3 regions of the Paraburkholderia sp. 32 genome follow, and region 1 is predicted to be linked to each of the others. Evidence: riboswitches for the same ligand, from Rfam matches in the RefSeq annotation. Region 1 holds a riboswitch; each other region holds the start of a gene.

Evidence for each region. A riboswitch is a leader RNA that binds a small molecule or an ion and turns the genes downstream of it on or off. The one in region 1 is predicted to bind cobalamin.
Region 2: another riboswitch for cobalamin. It lies ahead of cobW (cobalamin biosynthesis protein CobW); the one in region 1 lies ahead of OKW26_RS37685 (TonB-dependent receptor domain-containing protein).
Region 3: another riboswitch for cobalamin. It lies ahead of OKW26_RS09990 (TonB-dependent receptor); the one in region 1 lies ahead of OKW26_RS37685 (TonB-dependent receptor domain-containing protein).

Annotation. Positions count from the first base shown of each region.
Region 1 is NZ_JBNDKD010000003.1:3,205,308-3,212,030, forward strand. It holds gene OKW26_RS37660 (SIMPL domain-containing protein) at 1-501, opposite strand, end outside; gene OKW26_RS37665 (EVE domain-containing protein) at 747-1,205, opposite strand; RNA gene ssrS (6S RNA) at 1,347-1,528, opposite strand; gene OKW26_RS37675 (cell division protein ZapA) at 1,595-1,909, opposite strand; gene OKW26_RS37680 (ATPase) at 1,906-2,265, opposite strand; cobalamin riboswitch at 2,486-2,749, shown strand; gene OKW26_RS37685 (TonB-dependent receptor domain-containing protein) at 2,841-4,787, shown strand; gene OKW26_RS37690 (FecCD family ABC transporter permease) at 4,827-5,891, shown strand; gene OKW26_RS37695 (ABC transporter ATP-binding protein) at 5,921-6,723, shown strand, end outside.
Region 2 is NZ_JBNDKD010000001.1:2,707,392-2,714,114, forward strand. It holds gene cobN (cobaltochelatase subunit CobN) at 1-2,927, opposite strand, end outside; gene cobW (cobalamin biosynthesis protein CobW) at 2,942-4,033, opposite strand; cobalamin riboswitch at 4,236-4,513, opposite strand; cobalamin riboswitch at 4,594-4,853, shown strand; partial or broken gene cobA (uroporphyrinogen-III C-methyltransferase) at 5,049-5,786, shown strand; gene OKW26_RS12570 (cobalamin biosynthesis protein) at 5,862-6,296, shown strand; gene cobO (cob(I)yrinic acid a,c-diamide adenosyltransferase) at 6,293-6,723, shown strand, end outside.
Region 3 is NZ_JBNDKD010000001.1:2,135,808-2,142,530, forward strand. It holds gene OKW26_RS09970 (Fur family transcriptional regulator) at 31-558, opposite strand; gene OKW26_RS09975 (hypothetical protein) at 600-869, opposite strand; gene OKW26_RS09980 (PIG-L deacetylase family protein) at 838-1,503, opposite strand; gene OKW26_RS09985 (SET domain-containing protein) at 1,500-2,000, opposite strand; cobalamin riboswitch at 2,073-2,231, shown strand; gene OKW26_RS09990 (TonB-dependent receptor) at 2,506-4,719, shown strand; gene OKW26_RS09995 (ABC transporter ATP-binding protein) at 4,740-5,549, shown strand; gene OKW26_RS10000 (ABC transporter substrate-binding protein) at 5,546-6,553, shown strand; gene OKW26_RS10005 (FecCD family ABC transporter permease) at 6,556-6,723, shown strand, end outside.

The DNA.
Region 1 (6,723 bases):
CGCCTCGCCGCTGAGCCGCTGTTCGGCCGCGCGCTGCGCTTGCGGCGACAGCGAGAAACGCACGTTGCCAACCTGCATGATCGATGCCATCTGTCCGGCGAGCTTCGATGCCGCGGCGAAGTCGCGCGATTCGAGCACGACTTCCGTGCGGCCGCGCCACGTCGTGATGCGTCCGTCGCGGTCCGTCGACGGGAAGATCGAGAACGCGCCCGAGCGCGCGGTCACGCCGCTGACGCCGCGCGCTTTCTGCAATGCCGCGTCGGCGCGTTCGTTCAGCGTCGACGTCAGCGACGACGGCTCGCTCGCTTCCTGCTCGTAAAACAGCGTGATTTCGACTTCGTCCTGCGGGACTTCCGCGCTCGCCTGCGCATTCAGCGACAGCACGCCCGAAGGCTGCGGCATCATGGTCTGCGCTCGAGCGGGCGCAGGGTTCAGTGCAAGTGCCACAGGCGCGCCCAAGGCGAGCGCAAGTGCGAGGGACCGTGCGGTTTTTGTCGTCATGACTGGAATCCTTGTTTGAACAGGTTGTGCACGTTCGACGCGAGCGACGGGTGGTGGCGCGCGGTTTGACGGCTGCGCTGGCGAATGCATCGGCTTGCCCTCGAGCGGCCGGTTCGAGTTCACGCTTTCGTCGACCGATTAGGCGCGTTTTACCGACGCTTGGTTCCCCAATTAGTGCTTCGCCGCCGCATCGGAAACGATGACCTGGATGCGATCACGACAGGTGCCGCGTCGCGCGTTCGCCCTTAAACCAGCTGTTTAGTGATGAAGCGCCATTCGGCTTCGGTCACCGGCGTGATCGACAGGCGGTTGCCTTTGGCGAGCACGCGCATGTCCTGCAATTCGGCATGCTCGCGCAGCGCGGCAAGCGGAATCAGCCCGATTTTCTTCTTGAACACGACGTCGACGAGCATCCAGCGCGGCGTTTCCGGCGACGATTTCGCGTCGTAGTACGAGCTCTTTTTATCGAACTGCGTAGGGTCCGGATACGCGCTCGACGAGACCTCCGCGATGCCCGCGATGCCGGGCTCCGGACAGCTCGAATGATAGAAGAGCACGCCGTCGCCGACCTGCATCACGTCGCGCATGAAGTTGCGCGCCTGATAGTTGCGTACGCCCGTCCACGGCAAGGTGCGATGAGGTGCGTTGGCGAGGTCGTCGATGCTTGCTTCGTCCGGTTCGGACTTCATCAGCCAGTAGCGCATGAATCGGAGTGAGCGTATGAGATTGAACGAAGCGCAACAACAGCAGGCGTGTACGGAAAAACCCCTGAAAAAGGCGCTCAAACGAAAAAACGACGACCAAAGAAAAACGGCATCGAACCGAAGTCCGATGCCGTTCCAGATAAGGTCCCCGCCTTAGCCGCTAGGCCGGCATCCTGAACCGAGGGTTCAGAATTGGTCGCAGTTAGCAACACTTCGGGTACATCAGACTGAGTGACGCGCACACCCGTGCTACAAATTTCCGCAACCGTGCACATGGCATTGGTTCAAGGAATGTATGACCTTGGCGAACCAGGCAGGGAAGCTAAACCGATGAAGCTACAACCCAAACCGTTCAACACGTGACCGATTCGAAACCGGCCCACTACTGCTTACTGCAAGCTGTACTGCTCGATCACAGTACCTAGCTGTTCGTTCATTTGCTGCATTGTACGCCGGATTTCTTCAGCGGGAAATGCTTCTCCGTGTCGCACGCTGCTTTGCAGCTTAAGCAGTTCCGATGCCAGCGACAGCGCAGCCATCACCGCGATGCGATCGGTGCCGCGCACGTTGCTGCCGCTGCGGATTTTCTTCATCTCGGCGTCGACGCGCGCGACCGCCTCGAGCAGCGCGCCTTCCGTTTCCGGCGAGCAGGCGAGACGATAGGGTACTTCGAGAATCGATACTTCGATCTGCTTGGTGGTCATGCGCTTTCTCCGTGTCGGCTCACGTCGCTTTCCGCTTCCTCGTGTCCGGGCTGGGCGGACTCGAGCAGATCGAGCTGGTTATCCGGTTCGCTGCTCGCGCGTGCGCGCGGCAATTTTTCGAGAATCGCATTCAGGCGCACCTGAGCGTCGTCGATCTTGGCGGACAGCGCGTCGCGTTCCGCCTGCAGTGCGTCGCGCTCTTCGCGCAATTGCGCGAGTTCCGCATGCGTGGCTTGCACTTCGGCACGCGTTTGCGCGAGCTGCTCTTCGAGCGCGAGCCGCGCTTCGTTGTGGCGCTGGCTGATCGCAATCAGCTTGCCGATGTTCTGGGAGAGTGATTCGAGTTCGGTGAGCATGTGCTGCGTCCTCTAAAGACATCGCATTTTAGCGCGGAATATTACAGGTTCCGACAATTGTCTCGTTTCGAGACGTAACAGCATCGCTACGTGCAGGTTCGTTGCATGTCGTGTCGTCGACCATAAGGTAAAAAACCGGTAATCCATCGGACAATAACCTGCATTCAACAGAACCGATTGCGCTCCGGTTGACCTTTCTTGACGCCCCGCGAGGCCGCTCGTAAACTTCCCGCACTCTGGTGCCCGCGCGCGCTTCTCGGCGCGCGCAGTTAAACGGGAAGCAGGACGCGCGCGGTGCCAAAACCGGATGCGCGAACCTGCGCTGCCCCCGCAACGGTAAGCGACCGCATGTGATGTGCTCATGCAGGTCGGTCCTGGTCGCAAGGTTGGAAGTTCAACGTGCGAGTGTGCCACTGCGCGTCACGCGTGGGAAGGCGGATCGATGTGTCGTAGCCCGGATACCGGCCAGAAAAGAGGGACGTCCCCCCGCGAAAACGCTAAACAAGGGGGCGCCTCGTGACGCGTCGGCCTGCGGGGAAGCAGGCCGCGCACGCTATCCACAGGAATGTCATCCCATGCTGTCCCCCATCGCCCGCGCAACGCTGCTCGCGTTCGCGAGCCTGCCGCTCGTCGTGCATGCGCAAAGCGCCGAGCCCGCGTCCGCGTCTGCGACGCCGTATTCGTCTTCATCGTCCGCCACGGATGCTACCGCCGCAAACGCTGCAATCGCTGCCAATGCCGCCTCCACCGATGCGTCGGGCAACGTGCTGTCGCCGATCGTCGTGACCGCGCAACGCGGACCGCAAGCGTTGCGCGATGCGATCCCGCAGACTACGCAGTTCGATCAGCAGGACATCGCCGACACGACCGCGACCGATCTGCCCGGCCTGCTGCAACTCGCGCCAGGCGCGCAAATCTCGCGCACGGGTGGCCCCGGTTCGACCACGAGCCTCTTTCTGCGCGGCGCATCGTCGACGCAATCGCTGCTGCTGATCGACGGCGTGCGCGTCGATTCGGTGAGTCTCGGCTCAGCTCAACTCGCACAGATTCCGCTCGATCAGGTCGATCACGTCGAAGTGGTGAACGGCAACGTGTCGGCGTTGTATGGCTCGGGCGCGATCGGCGGCGTCGTGCAGGTGTTCACGAAAGACGGCGGCGATCATCCGCCGCGTTTCAATTTTTCGGTCGGCTACGGCAGCTATCGCACGCAGACGCAAACGGCCGGCGTGAACGGCGCGCTCGATCAGGACGGCCGCACGACTTTCAATATTTCGCTCGCGCGCACGAAGGACGACGGCTTTTCGTCGCTCAATCCGCTCGAGGCGCCGAACGCGAATCCGAACGCAAACGGCAATCTGAACGAGAGCATCAGCGCGTCGCTGCGTCACAAGTTCACCGACAGGTGGGACGCGGGCGTCAGCTATTTCCAGTCGAACAACGACAACAGCTACGACAATGCGTACGGCGAGCCCACCGATCTGAACAATCTCTATAGCAAGGTGCGTCAGGTGTCGGTATTCGCGAACGGCAAGCTGACCGACTGGTGGACCACCCACGTCACGCTCGCCGAGGGCGACGACCGCAGCGTGTCGAACACCAATGGCATCTACAACGGCCGCTTCGATACCGACAATCGCCAGTACACGTGGCAGAACGATTTCGCGCTCGCCGCGCACCAGAAGCTGCAATTCGGCTACGAGCATCTCGACCAGACGCTCGACTCCGACACGTTCGCCGCGCCCGACCGTCACGTCGATTCGGTCTTCGCGGGCTACAGCGCGCGCTTCGGCCGCAACCAGATTCAGGCCAACGTGCGACGCGACCAGTACTCCGATTTCGGTGGAGCGAACAGTTACTATCTCGGCTACGGATTCGACATCACGTCGCGCTGGAAGGTAACCGCAAGCTATTCGGATGCGTTCCGCGCGCCGAGCTTCGACGATCTGTACTATCCGATCAGCGGCAACCCGTCGATCCAGCCCGAGCGCAGTCATTCGGTCGAAGCCGGTTTGCAGTATGCGACCGATGCGCTCGGCGTGATGCGTCTGAACGCATTCCAGACGCGCTATACGAATCTGATCGACTACGTGCAGACGATCCCCGGCATCTACCTCGCGGAGAACGTCGGCCGTGCGAAGGTGCAGGGACTCGAGGGATCGTGGAGCGGTCATGTCGGCAAGACCGACGTGCGCGCAACGGTGACGCTGCAGAACCCGGTCGATCTCGACAACGGGACCGACCTCGTGCGGCGCGCGCGTCGGTTCGGGTCGTTCGCGGTGAATCGCAGTATCGGTGGATGGCGGGTTGGCGGCGAGTGGATCGTCAGCGGTCCGCGTACCGATAGCACGGGCAACCTCGGCGGTTATGGCATCGTGAATCTGTCGGCGCGCTACAACGTCACCAAAGCGTGGTACGTCAGCGCGCAAATCGACAATCTGTTCAACAAGGATTATGAAACGGCCTACTCGTATAACTCGCCGCGACGCGGTGCGTATCTCACGCTCGGCTGGCAGCAGCAGTGACGCGCGCGCCGGGGTGGCCGCATGCGTGAGCGCACGCGGATGAGCCGCGCGTCCGCTTCGCTGTGCGCCGCGATGGCGACGCCGCGCCCGATGAACGCGAAACGCGCGGCCGCGATCTGGCTCGGCCTCGCGCTCGCCGCCATCGCGGTGCTCGGCGCCTCGCTGGTGCTCGGCAGTGTGCCGCTCGCGCCGTCGCGCGTGCTTGCGGCGCTCGTGCCGACGCACACGTTCGGCGGCACGGGCAGCAACGATCTCGCCGGCGAAATCGTGCGTACGTTGCGTTTGCCGCGCGCGCTCGCGGGCTTCGCGTGCGGCGCGTTGCTCGCGCTCGCCGGCGCGCTGCTGCAGGTGCTGCTGCGCAATCCGCTGGCCGAGCCATACGTGCTCGGCGTGTCGGGCGGCGCGGCGACGTTCGCGCTCGTCGCGATGATCGCGGGCGGCGCATGGTGGCTCGTCGATGCGAGCGCGTTCGCGGGTGCGTTCGTGTCGATCCTGCTGGTGCTCGGCCTCGCGCGTCGCGAGCTATGGCGCGGCGAGCCGCAGGACACGTCGCCCCGTTTGCTATTGACCGGCGCGGTGATCGCGGCCGGGTGGGGCGCGCTGATCACGCTGCTGCTCAATCTCGCGCCCGACAGCCGTCTGCGCGGCATGCTGTTCTGGCTCACCGGCGACCTGAACGGCGGCGCGCTGCCGTGGACCGCGCTGATGGCGCTCGCGCTCGTGTTGCTTGCGATCGTGCCGGCCGCGCCGCGTCTGAACCTGTTGCTGCGCGGCGACGCGGCCGCCCAGGCGTTGGGCGTCGCCGTGATGCCGCTGCGTTTGCGTGTGTACCTGGTCGCGTCGCTGGCGGCGGCCGCGGCGGTGACGACCGCGGGCACGATCGGCTTCGTCGGTCTCGTCGTGCCGCACATGCTGCGGCTCGCGTTCGGCAACGATCAGCGCATGCTGCTGCCGGCGGCCGCGCTCGGCGGCGGTGTCGCGGTGATGGGCGCGGATCTGATCGCGCGTACCGTGATCGCGCCCGCGCAATTGCCGGTCGGCGTGATCACGTCGCTGGTGGGCGTACCGGTGTTCCTGTGGATGCTGCTCAAACGCCGCCGATGATACGAGCCAAACCCAGTCCCACCTGTTCGATGCTGAGCATGCAGCGCCTGACGTTGCGCGCCGGCGCGCGCACCTTGCTCGACGCGTTCACGCACACGTTCCATGCGGGCGAAATCTGGTGCATCGCCGGGCCGAACGGCGCGGGCAAGACCACCTTGCTATCGACGCTGGCGGGGCTGTTGCATCCGGCGGCGGGCCATGTCGAACTCGATGGCGTGCGCGTGGCCGACTGGCAGCCGCTGCCGCTCGCACGGCGCCGCGCGCTGATGCCGCAAAGCGCGGCCGATGCGTTCGACGCAAGCGTGCTCGACATCGTGCTGCTGAACCGCTTCCCGCATCTGGGCGGCTGGGGCTGGGAGCGCGATGAGGATCGCGCGGCCGCGCGGGCGGCGCTCGAACGGCTCGGCCTTGCGGACTTTGCGGCGCGCGACGTGCTGTCGCTGTCGGGCGGCGAGCGTCAGCGCGTTGCCCTCGCGGCGGTGCTGTGCCAGGACGCGCCGCTGTTGCTGCTCGACGAACCGTTGTCGCATCTCGACCTGCATCATCAGGTCGACTGTCTCGAAGCGCTCGTCGCATGGACGCGCGAACCGCGCCGTAGTGTGCTGTTCTCGTGCCACGACCTGAACCTCGCGCGCCGCTTCGCGACGCACGCGTTGCTGCTCGACGGCGCGGGCGGCGCGTATGCGGGCCCAGTGCGCGACGTGCTGACGCCCGCGTTGACGAGCCGCGCGTTCGGCTATCCGCTGATTCTGATTCGCGACGGCGAGCACGAGGCGCTGATACCCGCGCCGCGCGCGCGTCACGAATCGCCTGCCGGCCATGACGCACAGTC
Region 2 (6,723 bases), on a different contig from region 1:
AAGAAACCGGATACGCGCAACGTGACGTCGATACGCGGCCGATCGAACGCGTCGATCGGCATGATCTCGAAGTCCGTCACACGGTGGCTGCCTGGCGCCCATTTCGGCCGCACGCCGAGCAGCGCGAGCGCCTGCGCGATATCGTCGCCGCCGGTGCGCATCGTCGCGGTGCCCCAGACCGACAGGCCGATCGCGCGGGGATAATCGCCGTGCTCCTGCAGATGCCGCTCGATCAGTTGCTGCGCCGATTTCAGGCCGAGTGCCCACGCGGCTTGCGTCGGCACCGCGCGCGTGTCGACCGAATAGAAGTTGCGGCCGGTTGGCAGCACGTCGGGCCGACCGCGCGACGGCGAACCGCTCGGACCTGGCGGCACGAAACGTCCTTCGAGGCCGCGCTTTAGCTGCGTCATTTCCTGCGGGCCGCAGGCGTCGAGACGCGGCAGCACGTCGTCGCGCAGGCGTGCGATCACCTGTGCCGCTTGCGGCAGACTTTCGTCAGCTACGGGGACGGCCTGCGAACGATCCGCATCATCGCAATCGACACCGCAGACGCCGCGCAACAGCTCGCCCGCGAGCAATTCCAACCGCTCGCGCGTATCGCCGTAATGTCGCCACGGCGCATCGCTGACCCGCTGCAATACCTCGGGTTGCGGACCGTCCCATGCGGCGGCCCAATCCACCGTCAACGGGTCGAACCGATGATCGATGCGCAGATCGCGCGCCAGCGCGTCGACGAGCCCCGCCTTGCCGCCCTGCCCATCGCCGACCGGAAAGCGCCCGAGCGCGAGCAGCGTGTCGCGCCGCTGCACGCCGCGCGGCGACTGCCCGAACGTATGCAGGCCATCGCGAATCTGCGCTTCCTTCAGCTCGCACAGCCACGCATCGACGCGAGTGAGCAGCGCGTCTTCATCGTCCTGTCGGTTCGGCGCCGCGAGACTCAGCTCTTCGTGCAACCGATGCTCGACGATCGTCGTCAGAATCGTGCGACGCAAGAGCTTCGCGCGACGCGAATCGACCATCAATGCTTCGTAGTATTCGTCGACCTGGCGTTCGAGGTCCTGCAGCGGCCCATAGTTTTCGGCGCGTGTAAGCGGTGGCATCAGATGATCGATGATCACCGCCTGCGCGCGCCGCTTCGCCTGGCTGCCCTCGCCCGGATCGTTGACGATGAACGGATACAGATGCGGCATCGGTCCGAGAATCAGATCGGGCCAGCACGCGTCGCTCAAGGCGACGCTTTTGCCCGGCAGCCATTCCAGGTTGCCGTGCTTGCCGACGTGCACGACCGCGTCGATGCCGAACTGATGGCGCAGCCAGAAATAGAACGCGAGGTATGCGTGCGGCGGTACGAGCTCCGCATCGTGATAGCTCGCGTAGTCGCCGTGCTCGCGCGAACGCGCAGGCTGAATGCCGACGAACACCTGGCCGCAGCGCCAGCCGGCGATCATGAAGCGGCCGCGCCGCAGCGTGGGGTCCTGCTCGGGCTTGCCCCAGCGAGCGTTCAACGCGTCGCGCACGCTCGCCGGCAACGCGTTGAAATGCGCGAGATAGTCGTCGAGTGCGAGGCTTTGCAGGGCCGGACGCAGATCGCGTACGACCGGATCGTTGGTCACGCCTTCGGTCAGCCTGTTCAACAACGCGTCGCCGTTTTCGGGTAGTTCGCCGACACGATAACCTTCATCGCGCAGCATCGACAGAATGCCGACCACCGACGCCGGCGTATCGAGCCCGACGCCATTGCCGATGCGCCCTTCGCTCATCGGATAGTTGGCGAGAATCAACGCGACTTTCTTGTCGGCGTTATCGAGCGAACGCAAACGGCACCAGCGCCGGCTCAGCTCGGCGAGAAAGCCCACCCGTTCGAGGTCGGGCTGATAGCGGACCACGTCGACCTGCGTATGCGCACAGCGATACGCGAGCCCCTTGAAGCTGATCGCGCGCGTGATGATGCGCCCGTCCACTTCGGGCAGCGCGATATGCATCGCGATGTCGCGCGAATTGAGGCCGTGGTTGTCCTTCAGCCAGTCTTCGCGATTGCCGCCGCTCAGGATCACCTGAAACACCGGCGCGTCGCCGGCGAGCGCGAGCGGCTCCGGGTCGTCGATCGCGGAAGCGGCGAACGCGGTCGTGTTCAGCACGAGCGCGACACCATGTTGCGCGCACAGCGACTGCACGACATCGCGGCTCACCGCATCCTTCAGCGACGTGATCGCGAGCGGCAGCGGATTGAGCCCTTGCGCTTCGAGCGCGTCGATCAGCGCATCGAACACCGCGGTATTGGCGGCCTGCAGATGCGCCTTGTAGAACAGAATCGCGACGACCGGCGCGTCTTGCCGCCAACGCGCCTGCCAGTCGGCGACGATGGGGGTATCGCGCTCGGGGTGATACAGCGACGCGGCCGGCAACGCGCGCGGCGGATCGGGTTCGCGCCCCCAGTCGAGCGCGCGATACGCGATGCAGCGCAAAAACGCCTCGGCGTTCTGCGGACCGCCCTCGCGCAGATAGCGCCACAGCTGCTGACACAACTCGGCGCTCGCGGTGCTGCGCGCGAGCAGGTTCGGGTCTTCCTGCAGATCGCCGGAAAACATCGCGAGTGTTTGCTGTTTGCGCTGCGCGAGCGCGACCACCTGCTCGATGCCGTACGGCCAATACGTTTCGCCGCCGAGATGATCGACGACGACCACGCGCGCATGCTGCAACACGTCGTCCAGATAGAAGTCGACCGAGGCAGGCTGACGCAGATACGTGACGTTCGCGAGCCGCACGCTCGGAAAGCCGTCGCCGAGACGCGGCACTACGCTCGCGAGCAGCGACAGCGTGGTGTCGGCGGAACTGAGCACGACGATCTCGGCGGGCTGCTGATCGATGCGGATCACGCCCTGCGTATCGTCGACGAAGCCGCCCGGCGTCGTGCGCAGCAGATGCATGCTGGTGCGCCCGTTTATGCCGTCGCGTTCGACGTCGCGCCGAGCGCCGCGTCGAACGCCTGTTGCAGCGCGTGCTGGTCGAGGTCTGCGCCGATCAGCACGAAGCGGCTCAACGCGCCGTCGCCATTTTCACCCGCTTGCCAGCGCCGGTCGAAGTAGCTGTCGAAGCGCCGGCCCACGCCCTGGATCACGAGACGCATCGCCGCGCCCTGCAGTGCCGCGAAGCCTTTGACACGGTAAATCGTGTGGGTTTCGACGAGCGTCTGCAAGGCGGCGAGGGCCGCGTCGCGCGACGGTACGGATGCCTGCACGACGACCGAATCGAATTCATCGTGGTGGTGATTGGGGTCGTCGGCGGAACCGTGGTGGTCATGACGCAGGTGGATCGTCTCTTCCGACGCCGCTTCGAGGCCCAGCAGCGTATGCAGGTCGAGCCGCCCCTGCTGCGCGCGCACGATCTTCACCTGCGGCGGAATCTCCGCGCGGATCGCGGCTTCGACCTCGTGCTGCCGCGCGTCGTCGATCAGATCGGTCTTGTTCAGAATCACCAGATCGGCCGCCGACAACTGGTCTTCGAACAGCTCGTGTAGCGGCGACTCGTGATCGAGATTCGGATCGGCCTTGCGCTGTGCATCGACGGCGAGCGGGTTATCGGCGAACTGGCCGCTCGCGGCGGCCGGGCCGTCCACCACCGTCACCACCGCGTCGACCGTGAAGCCATTGCGGATCTGCGGCCAGTTGAACGCCTGCACGAGCGGCTTCGGCAACGCGAGCCCCGACGTTTCGATCAGCACGTGATCGAGTTCATCGCGGCGCTCCGCGAGCTTTTCCATCACCGGGAAAAATTCTTCCTGCACTGTGCAGCACAAACAACCGTTCGCGAGTTCATACAATTGCCCTTCGGTCTCGACGCCGTTTTCATCGCAACCGATGCCGCAGCCCCTGAGGATTTCGCCGTCGATGCCGAGCTCGCCGAACTCGTTGACGATCACCGCAATGCGCTTGCCGCCCGCATGCTGAAGAATGTGCCGCAGCAGCGTGGTTTTGCCGCTGCCGAGAAAGCCCGTGACGATCGTGACGGGGATCTTGCGCAATTGAGTTTGCATCGTGAGGTCCATCCCTTGGCGTTGATCGGTATGCCGGAAAGTCCGCGCGTGGGTCCGCGTCGGCTGGCGAATGGAGCGAATGAAGCACGCGCAGCAGTACCAGCGATCACCAGACACGGGGACGAACGACGGCATTGCCGCGACAACGGAAATACAGAAAGCGGAACTGAGGTCATGAACGCGCCGCCGCATCCCCGCGGCGGTCGTTCTGCTTCTTTGGGCCGGTATCCGGGCTGGCGAAAGCGCCGCTTCCCCTTCCCGGCCGAGTGGTTTCTCGTCCAGTGGTGAAATGTCCACGCGAGCTTGCGCGAGGACATCGAAGCCGGCACTGCGGTGCCCGGCTATCAAGCCGGAACCGCTTTTCGCTTACCGTTGCGGGGACAGCACAGGTTAGCCGCTCCAGAGCAGGTGGCTCCCTGTTTCCCGTTTAACTGCATGCGCACGAGCGCGCACGCGAGCACCCAAAGTGCGTGCGAGTGTAGGCCCGCGGCGTTGCGCAGTCAAGCAACGCACAGAGCCGGAAAGCGCCGCCGAGGCTTATCCGGCAAGGCGCCATGTGCTATCGTATGCGCGCGTTTGGTGCCCGCACATGCGCTCGCGTGTGCAGTTAAACGGGAAACAGGCAGCGCCTCGCGCGTTCAACCTGTGCTGTCCCCGCAACGGTAAGCGACCTGCGGCGCGCGATTCGATTCGCCTTCGATTCCGACGTGCCGCGCATGCGTTTTTTGATGCCACTGTCCCGCGAATCCACAAACCGGGACGGGAAGGCGAAGCGCATGAGGCCGCCAGCCCGGATACCGGCCAGACGCGGAGGCGGTGCCGCATTGCATCCGTGCATCACGTGGCGCCGCCGGCCGCCGGAATCCGCGGGGAACGGATGTGAAGGCGTAGCAGCGCGGCATCGCGCGTGCCCGGATTCGCAGTTGCGCATGACCTCTATATTCACCGCCGCGCGCGCTGTCGCACGCCGCTTCTCTTCTTCCATCACCGCATGGCGCGCGCCATGCACGCCGCGATGACGCGCGCCTGGCTGATCGGCGCCGGTCCCGGCGACGTCGAACTGATCACGCTGAAGGCCACCCGTGCGCTCGCGCAGGCCGATGTCGTGCTCGTCGACGATCTGGTGAATCCCGACGTGCTGCAGTTCGCGCGCACCGACGCGCAAGTCGTGTACGTCGGCAAGCGCGGCGGCCATCCGTCGACGCCGCAAGCCGACATCGTCGCGCAAATGCTCGGGCATCTGCGCGCGGGGCGCAGCGTCGCGCGGCTCAAGGGCGGCGATCCGTTCGTGTTCGGCCGCGGCGGCGAAGAGTTGCAGGCGCTACAGGCCGCGGGTATCGAAGTCGACGTGATCAACGGCATCACGGCCGGCATCGCGGCGCCCGCGGCGCTCGGTATCGCGGTCACGCATCGTGATCTCGCGCAGGGCGTCGTGTTCGTCACCGGCCACGGCGCCGGCAGTGGCGAACCGGACTGGGCCGCGCTCGCTGCGACGCGCATGACGCTGGTGATCTACATGGGCATGCGCCGGCTCGGCGAGATCGCCCGCGCATTGCTCGCGGCCGGCATGTCCGCCGACACGCCGTGCGCGGCGATCGAGTCGGCGACGCGGCCTGAGCATCGTCATGTGCTCGCGCCGCTTCGCGAGTTCGCCGAGGCGGTGGCGCGCGCGGGGCTCGGCTCGCCGGCGATCGTCGTGATCGGCGGTGTGGCGTCGCTCGCACTGGCGCGTGATGCGGCCAAACGCGACGCCGGCGTTGCTCACGAACTGGCAGCGAGCGCGACACGACACGGACTCGGACGCGCGATCAAAACGCTGAGCGTCGGCATCGGTTGCCGCTTGCACAGCGAAGCCGCTGAGATCGAAGCCGCCGTGCGCGCAGCGCTCGGATCGAATGCCTTCGAGCAGATCCGCGCGATCGCGACGATCGACACCAAAGCCAACGAAGCCGGTCTGCTCGAATTCTGCTCACGTCATCAACTGCCGCTGCAACTGTTCAGCCGCGAGCAGATCGCCGCGGTACCGGTCGCGTCGCCGTCGGCGGCGGCACACGCGCATCTCGGTGTCGATGGTGTGTGCGAGCCGTGCGCGCTGCTGGCGGCAACGGCGCCGGACTCCACCACAACCGCACAAAACGCCCGTCTAATCGTACGCAAGACCGCGCACGCCGGCATCACGGTGGCGATCGCAGCGGCGAACAACGCTGCCCTTAGCGACGCGCCCCCATCCCATCCCGCCTCTCAAAACCAGGACCCTCGATGAAAACCGATCCGGAATCGCATCAACGCATGACCGAACGCCGCCGCGAAGGCCACGAAAAGAAGCAGGCCGGCGCGACCGTCGAAAAAGGCCTGCTGATCGTCAACACCGGCACCGGCAAGGGCAAGAGCACGGCCGCGTTCGGCATGGCCGTGCGGGTGCTCGGCCACGGCATGCGGCTCGGCGTCGTGCAGTTCATCAAGGGCGCGCTGCATACGTCGGAGCGCGATTTCCTCGGCGCGATCGCGCAATGCGATTTCGTCACGATGGGCGACGGCTACACGTGGAACACGCAGAACCGCGAGGCCGACATGGCGACCGCGCGCAAAGGCTGGAACGAAGCGCGGCGGATGATCGAAAGCGGCGACTACCAGATGGTGATCCTCGACGAGCTGAACACCGTGCTGAAGTACGAATACCTGCCGCTCGA
Region 3 (6,723 bases), on a different contig from region 1:
CGCCGAATCAGGTGCAATGATCCTGCGTGCTCACACGCCGTGGGTCGAGCAGTCGTGGCAGGTACCGTGAATCGTGACGGCAGAGTTCGTGCTATGAACGCCGCGGCGGCTAAGCTTGCGCTCGATCCGGGCGAGCACACCGGCCAGTTCCGGATCTTCCGGAAGCGCAGAAATGTTGTGGCAATGATCGCACTCGAAATAACCAGTGGAGGTCTCGTGCTTTGCGATTGCATGGCGCCAGGCGCGGTCAGATCCCTGGATTCGGGTGAGCAGGCCAACGGCAGTCAGCCGGTCGAGGATCCGGTAGAGGGTCACGCGATCCACTTTTCCCGCACCTGTAGCGGCGCCCAGATCGCGGGCGAGCTCTTCGTGCGAACGGGGCTGATCGGCGCCCTCCAGGCGTTCGAGCACGGCAACGGTAAGCGCAGTGGAGCGCAGCCCCGCCTCGCGCAGGCGCGATGGCCAGTCGGTAGGAGCGTGTGGTGGATGTTTGCGCGGAGAGTGGCGGGTAGGCATGGATGACCGTGGATGCAACTGTCCAATAATGGAATGATACATCGTCCTGCGCGGGCAAGGCCACGCGTGTCGTATGGTCGTCGTCATGGACCTGGCGGCATGCCCTGGTCGAACAGCGGTTGCAGGCCATCCTTCGCAGCGATGGCCATCGGACGCCCGACTGCCGTCTGCCGGCCGCCTGCCCAGCGCTCGAGCCGGTACAACGCGCCGAAGGCGAAGGACGGCGGTTGCATTCCGGCACCGAACACAGCCTCGCCACCGCGTCGCACGCTGTCCGCGAGCCATGACATCAGGCGCAGGTGATAGGGGTTGCGGGCAATTTCACCACGGTGGAAGGTCAGCGCCTCGATCATGGTCACGACGCTTGAGCTGTCGAGTTCGACGAGCGTGTTGGGCTGCTCCAGGGTACCCCAGAATTCTGTTCTGCGCAAGCCAGACGGCGTGGGTATGGTGCTGCAGGGCGTCACATACGAGCCAGTGGACACCGATGTGCGTCGCAGAGCCATCACGCTCGTGCGGGCAGAAGACGATGCGCGGCCGATAGTCGTCGAACAGCGCAGCGAGGCGGTCGACGTCACGGGCCCAGCCTGCCGGGTCGGCGCGGCGTCGCGCCGGCGTGACCGGCTGGCGACCGTCGAAGGCTGGATCCAGCAGCGCAAAATCAAGCCGGGTACAGGCATGGCACAGCTCGTTCCATCGTTCACTGCGGCGGCCCGGGTTACTGCCTAGCGTAGCGACGATGTTCAGTACCTCAAAGCCTGCTTCCTGCTGCAGTCTGAGCGCAAGTCCGCCGGTCAGGCATTCATCATCGGGGTGGGGTGAAACGATCAGCGCAAGCGGCCGCGTGCGGTCCACGCTTCTCGGCGTCGCTGTGCTCTGTGAGATGTCCGGAAGGGGTATCGGCTCGCCCAGCAGTGCGGCGAACGTATCGACGTACGACGTGATGACCTGCGCTCGTGTAGGGTCCCGGTTTGCGCTCCTGTTCATCGACAAAGTTTCCGGGGGGTGGCGATGCCGTCCACCTCAACCGTCGCCAGCATCGTACGGCGGCAGTTCCATGAGCGGCAGCGGCACAGGTAGTTGCGACGGTCTTCGTCAGTGGCGGGATGATCGAACTGAAGGCTGTAGTCGAAGCTCAGTTCCTCGCCTGCGTGGATCAGGCGTTTCGCATGGAGGTACACGCGCAGGATCCCCTGGCGGTCGTAGTCTTCAACCGCCTCGCAGTTCGGTGCGCAACGATGATTGATCCAGCGGGCGGCGTTCCCGCCGGTGCCCGCATCAATGCAGTAGCGTCCGTCACCCAGCGCAAACAGAAAGGTGTGAAACGGGTCTTCAGCGTTGACGGGATGCTGGCGTCGTGCTGCCGCGTGGGTAATGCGCGCCCCCCTGTATTCGATGATGCGCATGCCGCGCGGAATGTCGGCAACGGCAAAGACACCCTTGCCATGGATGGGACTGCGTCGGATCTGGATCAGGCGGGGCATGAATGCAGGAATGTATGCGGTGAAGCAGACTCAAGTATAGCGTTCCCCTTTCTAACTATCGCAACTATGTTGCGTTTACGATGCGGGTTAGGTATCGTTCTGCCGGAATCGCGGGCGATCCGACCGCTGGCGCGATGACCCAGAAGCTGGTGCAAATCCAGCGCGGTCGCGCCACTGTGACCGGTTTCCTGAAACCGGGAGTCAGACCTGGGCCTTGTCTTCCTTCACCTGTCATGGGGCGCGAAACCCCAGGAGAACCGTCATGACCTGCATCCTCAGTGTCCACCGGGCATCGGCTGCCCGTTGCTTCCTCTTTTTCTCCCGTCGTCTGTGTTGACCCGGTAAGTGTCGCCGGTCAGCACGGCATGCCTGGTTCGTGTTTCCGGCAATCGTGCGGCGTTTCACTGCGTCGATGACATGGTGGATCGGCACGTGTGTCGAGCGCATAAAAAACAGGCGCACCGCATACGGTAGCGCCAGAGAAAAAAGAAAAGAGAGCAGGACAATGAAGAAAACCTCGATCCTTTCGCCGTCGCGAGCGCAGCGACGCCGCAGACGTCAGCTCACAGCGGGGATGCTCGGCTGCGCGTGGCTGATCGGCGCGTCGTCCGCGTTTGCTGATGACGGCAGCGGCCCGGCCGCAGAGAGCAAGCAATCTGCGCAGGAGCCGGCACAGACGCTGCCGGCTGTTAAGGTCCAGGCATCGGGCCATACGGATACACCGGACCTGAGCACGCCGATCCGTACCGGCAGCCGGCTTGGACTGTCGAGCCTCGATACGCCGGCGAGCGTCGAGACGCTCACCGGTGAGCAGATTCAGGTGCGCGGCGACACCACGGTCAACGAGGCCATTACGCGTGCGGCCGGCTTTGCCACCGACGCGGCACCCGGCAATGGCGGCACGTCGGTCTCGGTGCGCGGCTTCAGCGGGCCGGAGTCGATCACGACGCTCTATGACGGCACGCGCATGTATCCTGGCGCAGGCACGGTGACCTTTCCGTTCGATACGTGGTCGGTCGACCGGATCGAGGTGCTGCGCGGTCCGGCGTCGGTGCTCTATGGCGAGGGTGGCATCGGCGGCGTGATCAACGTCGTGCCGAAGGCGCCGCAGCGCGACTACGCGACCACGGTCCAGCTCGGCGCGGGCGCCTATGGCGAGAAGCGCGTGGCGCTCGATACGACGGGCGCGCTCGGGCCCATGCTGTCATACCGCTTTTACGTGAGCGATGACCGCTCGAACGGCTGGGTACCGCGCGGCGATTCGCATACCACGGCGCTCGGCGGCGCATTGCGCCTCGACGTCGATCCGACCTTGTCATTCACACTCGACTACGACTACGGGCGCCAGAAGCCCGCGCGCTATTTCGGCATTCCGGTGCTCGACGGTGCGCTCAATCCGGCGTTCCGGTACCAGAACTACAACGTCGCCGATTCCGCGATCTCCTATTACGACCAGTGGACGCGGCTGAACGCGAAGTGGCACGCCATGCCTGGCATCACGGTGCGCAACCAGCTCTATTATTTGCTGACCAACCGCCACTGGCACGATAGCGAGAGCTACGCCCTGCAGCCGGATGGCGATGTGTTGCGCAGTGATTACATCGAGATCCTCCATCATCAGCGGCAGATCGGTGACCAGCTCGACGCGACGATCGACGGGCATGCATGGGGCCATCAGAACCGGCTGGTCGTCGGCGCGGACTTCAATGTGATCTCGTTTGTCGATACAAGCAATTCACCATACGGCGGCTCGTCGATCGTGCCGGCATCCGGTTTCGATCCGGGCGTGTTCGACAGTCCCGATCCGACCGTGCCCGCGTTTCGCACCGTCACGCATCAGGCGTCCCTTTTTGCAGAGGACCGGTTCGAGCTGACCGACCGGCTCGCGTGGGTGAGTGGCCTGCGTTACGACCATATCGACTTCCATCGCGACACGTTCGCGACTGCCACGACTGCGGCGGCGTCGTTCGACAGGACGTTCGCCCATACCGGATGGCGCACGGGCCTTGTGTTCGCGCTTACGCCGACGCTGTCCGTGTATGGACAGTACACCACCGGCACCGACGGCGTCAGTTCGCTGATTACGCTGTCGCAATCGAACAGTCAGTTCACGCTGTCGACCGGTCAGCAGTGGGAGGCGGGTATCAAGCAGGAAGTGCTGGGCGGCCGCGGCTCCTGGACCTTCGCGGTGTACCAGATCGTGAAGCGCAACCTCGTGAGCACCGATCCGCTGAACCCGGATCTGAGCGAGCAGGTCGGCCGGCAGTCGTCGCGCGGCGTCGAATGGTCGGGCGCGCTGCGGCTGGGCGGCGGCTGGTCGGTCGAGGCGAACGCGGCGCTGCTGCGCGCGCGGTACGACGATTTCGACGAGGCGGTCGATGGTCAGAGCGTGTCGCGCGCGGGCAACGTGCCCTACAACATCCCCGAGCAGACCGCGAACGTGTGGCTCGACTGGGCGTTCGCGCCTGGCTGGCGCGCGGGAGCCGGGGTGCAGTATGTCGGACGGCGCTTCGGCGACAACGCGAACAGCGTGTCGATTCCGTCGTACACACTGGTCGATGCGTCCGCGTCGTGGCGCGCAACGCGCAACCTGACGCTCGCGCTCTATCTGCGCAACCTGACCAACCGGACCTATGCGGTCTCCACGCAGAACGACGGCACCGAATGGCTGCTCGGCGCGCCGCGCTCGGGGTGGGTCACCGCGACGATGACTTTCTAGCCTCATTGATCGGCAAAGCCATGACCTCACTGCATATCGAAGGGCTGGGCTGGTCGCCGCCGTCGCGGGATGCGAGACGCCCGGACGACGGCGAGAGCCTGTTGCGGCGGATCGTGCTCGAAGTGCAGCCGGGCGAATTCGTCGGCCTGATCGGACCCAACGGCAGCGGCAAGACGAGCCTGCTGCGGTGTGCGTTCCGTTACGCAAGGCCGCACAGCGGCGCCGTCAGGCTGGACGGCGACGACGTCTGGGTCAAGTCCGGGCGCCGGGCGGCGCAACGCATCGCGGTGGTACAGCAGGACCCGCCCGACGACTTCGGCCTGACGGTGGAAGAGGTCGTCGCGATGGGCCGTACGCCGCACAAGGGGCTGCTCGACGGCGACACCGCCGTGGACACCGCGCTCGTCGACGCCGCGCTGCACGATGTCGAACTCGATGCGCACCGGCAGCGGCCGTTCGCTTCGCTGTCGGGCGGCGAACGGCAACGCGCGCTGCTGGCCCGTGCACTGGTGCAGCAGCCGCGTGTGCTGATGCTCGACGAGCCGACCAATCATCTCGATCCGCGGCATCAGATCGAACTGCTCGGCCTCGTGCGTCGGCAGCGGATCACCACGTTGGCCACGATTCATGACCTGAATCTCGCCGCTGCGTTCTGCGACCGGCTGTATGTGATTGCCTCGGGAGAGATCGTCGCGTGCGGCACGCCGCAGGCGGTACTAACCGAGCCCTTGCTCAAGACGGTGTATGGCGTCGATGCGCTTGTCGACCGGCACCCGGTGACGGGACGTCCGCGCATCACGCTGATTACAGGACCGGAGTCCGGGACATGACGAAAATGAAACCTTTTGTCTGGCGCGCAACGGCGGCCACCATTCTCTGCGCAGCCGCATCGTATGCACAGGCTGGCCATTATCCGGTTACCGTGCGCAGCTGCAACCGCGATGTGACGTTCGCGCGTGCGCCGGCCAGGGCGGTCAGCAACGATTCGAACCTGACGGAGATGATGCTTGCACTGGGGCTCAGGACACGGATGGCGGGGTTCACGGGAATCGGCGGCTGGAAGACGGACGATCCGTCTCTGCGCGTACGCCTTGCGGCGATCCCGGAACTGGCGCGCCGCTATCCGTCCATCGAGACGCTCGTCGGCGCCGGTGCGGATTTCTATCTGGCCGGCTGGAACTATGGCATGCGCGTCGGCGGTCCCGTCACGCCTGAGGCGCTTGCACGCTTCGGCATCGCGTCTTACGAGCTCACGGAGTCCTGCGCACACGTCATGCCGATGCCGGCGGCGTCGCTCGACGACGTTTATCGCGACCTGCGCAACCTCGGCGCGATCTTCAATGTAGACGCGCGTGCGGCGAGCGTTGTCGCGTCGATGCAGGCGCGTATCGCGACGGTGTCGCGTGCCCTGGGACCGGACCCGGTGCGCCCGCGCGTGTTCGTCTACGACAGCGGCGAGGACAAGCCGTTTACGGCCGGGGCGCTGGCGATGCCGACCGCCCTGATCGACGCGGCAGGCGGTCGCAATGTGATGGATGACGTTCAGCAGAGCTGGACGCAGGTCAGTTGGGAGAGCGTCGTCGCACGCAATCCGCAGGCCATCGTCATCGTCGACTATGGCGCCGTGACCGCCACACAGAAAATCCGCTTTCTCACCGGCAATCCGGTGCTCGCAAAAGTCGACGCGGTGCGCGCACGCCGTTTCATCGTCGTGCCTTACGATGCGGCGACGCCGGGCGTGCGTAACGCCGGCGCCGTCGAGACCCTCGCGCGGGGGCTGCATCCGGAGGTGTTCGGCGCACTGGCCGGTGCCGTTACCGGGGAGGCGCGCTGAGCATGGATACGCTATCGGGCGGCAGGCCGGCGTCGCGAACACGTCGTGGCGCGCTCATTCCCTTCACCTTGCTGGGTCTGGTGCTCGCCGGGTCGATCATGGTCGCAACAGGGCTCGGACCGGTGCCGGTTTCGCCGGGCGTGACCGTCCGCATTCTCCTCCATCATCTG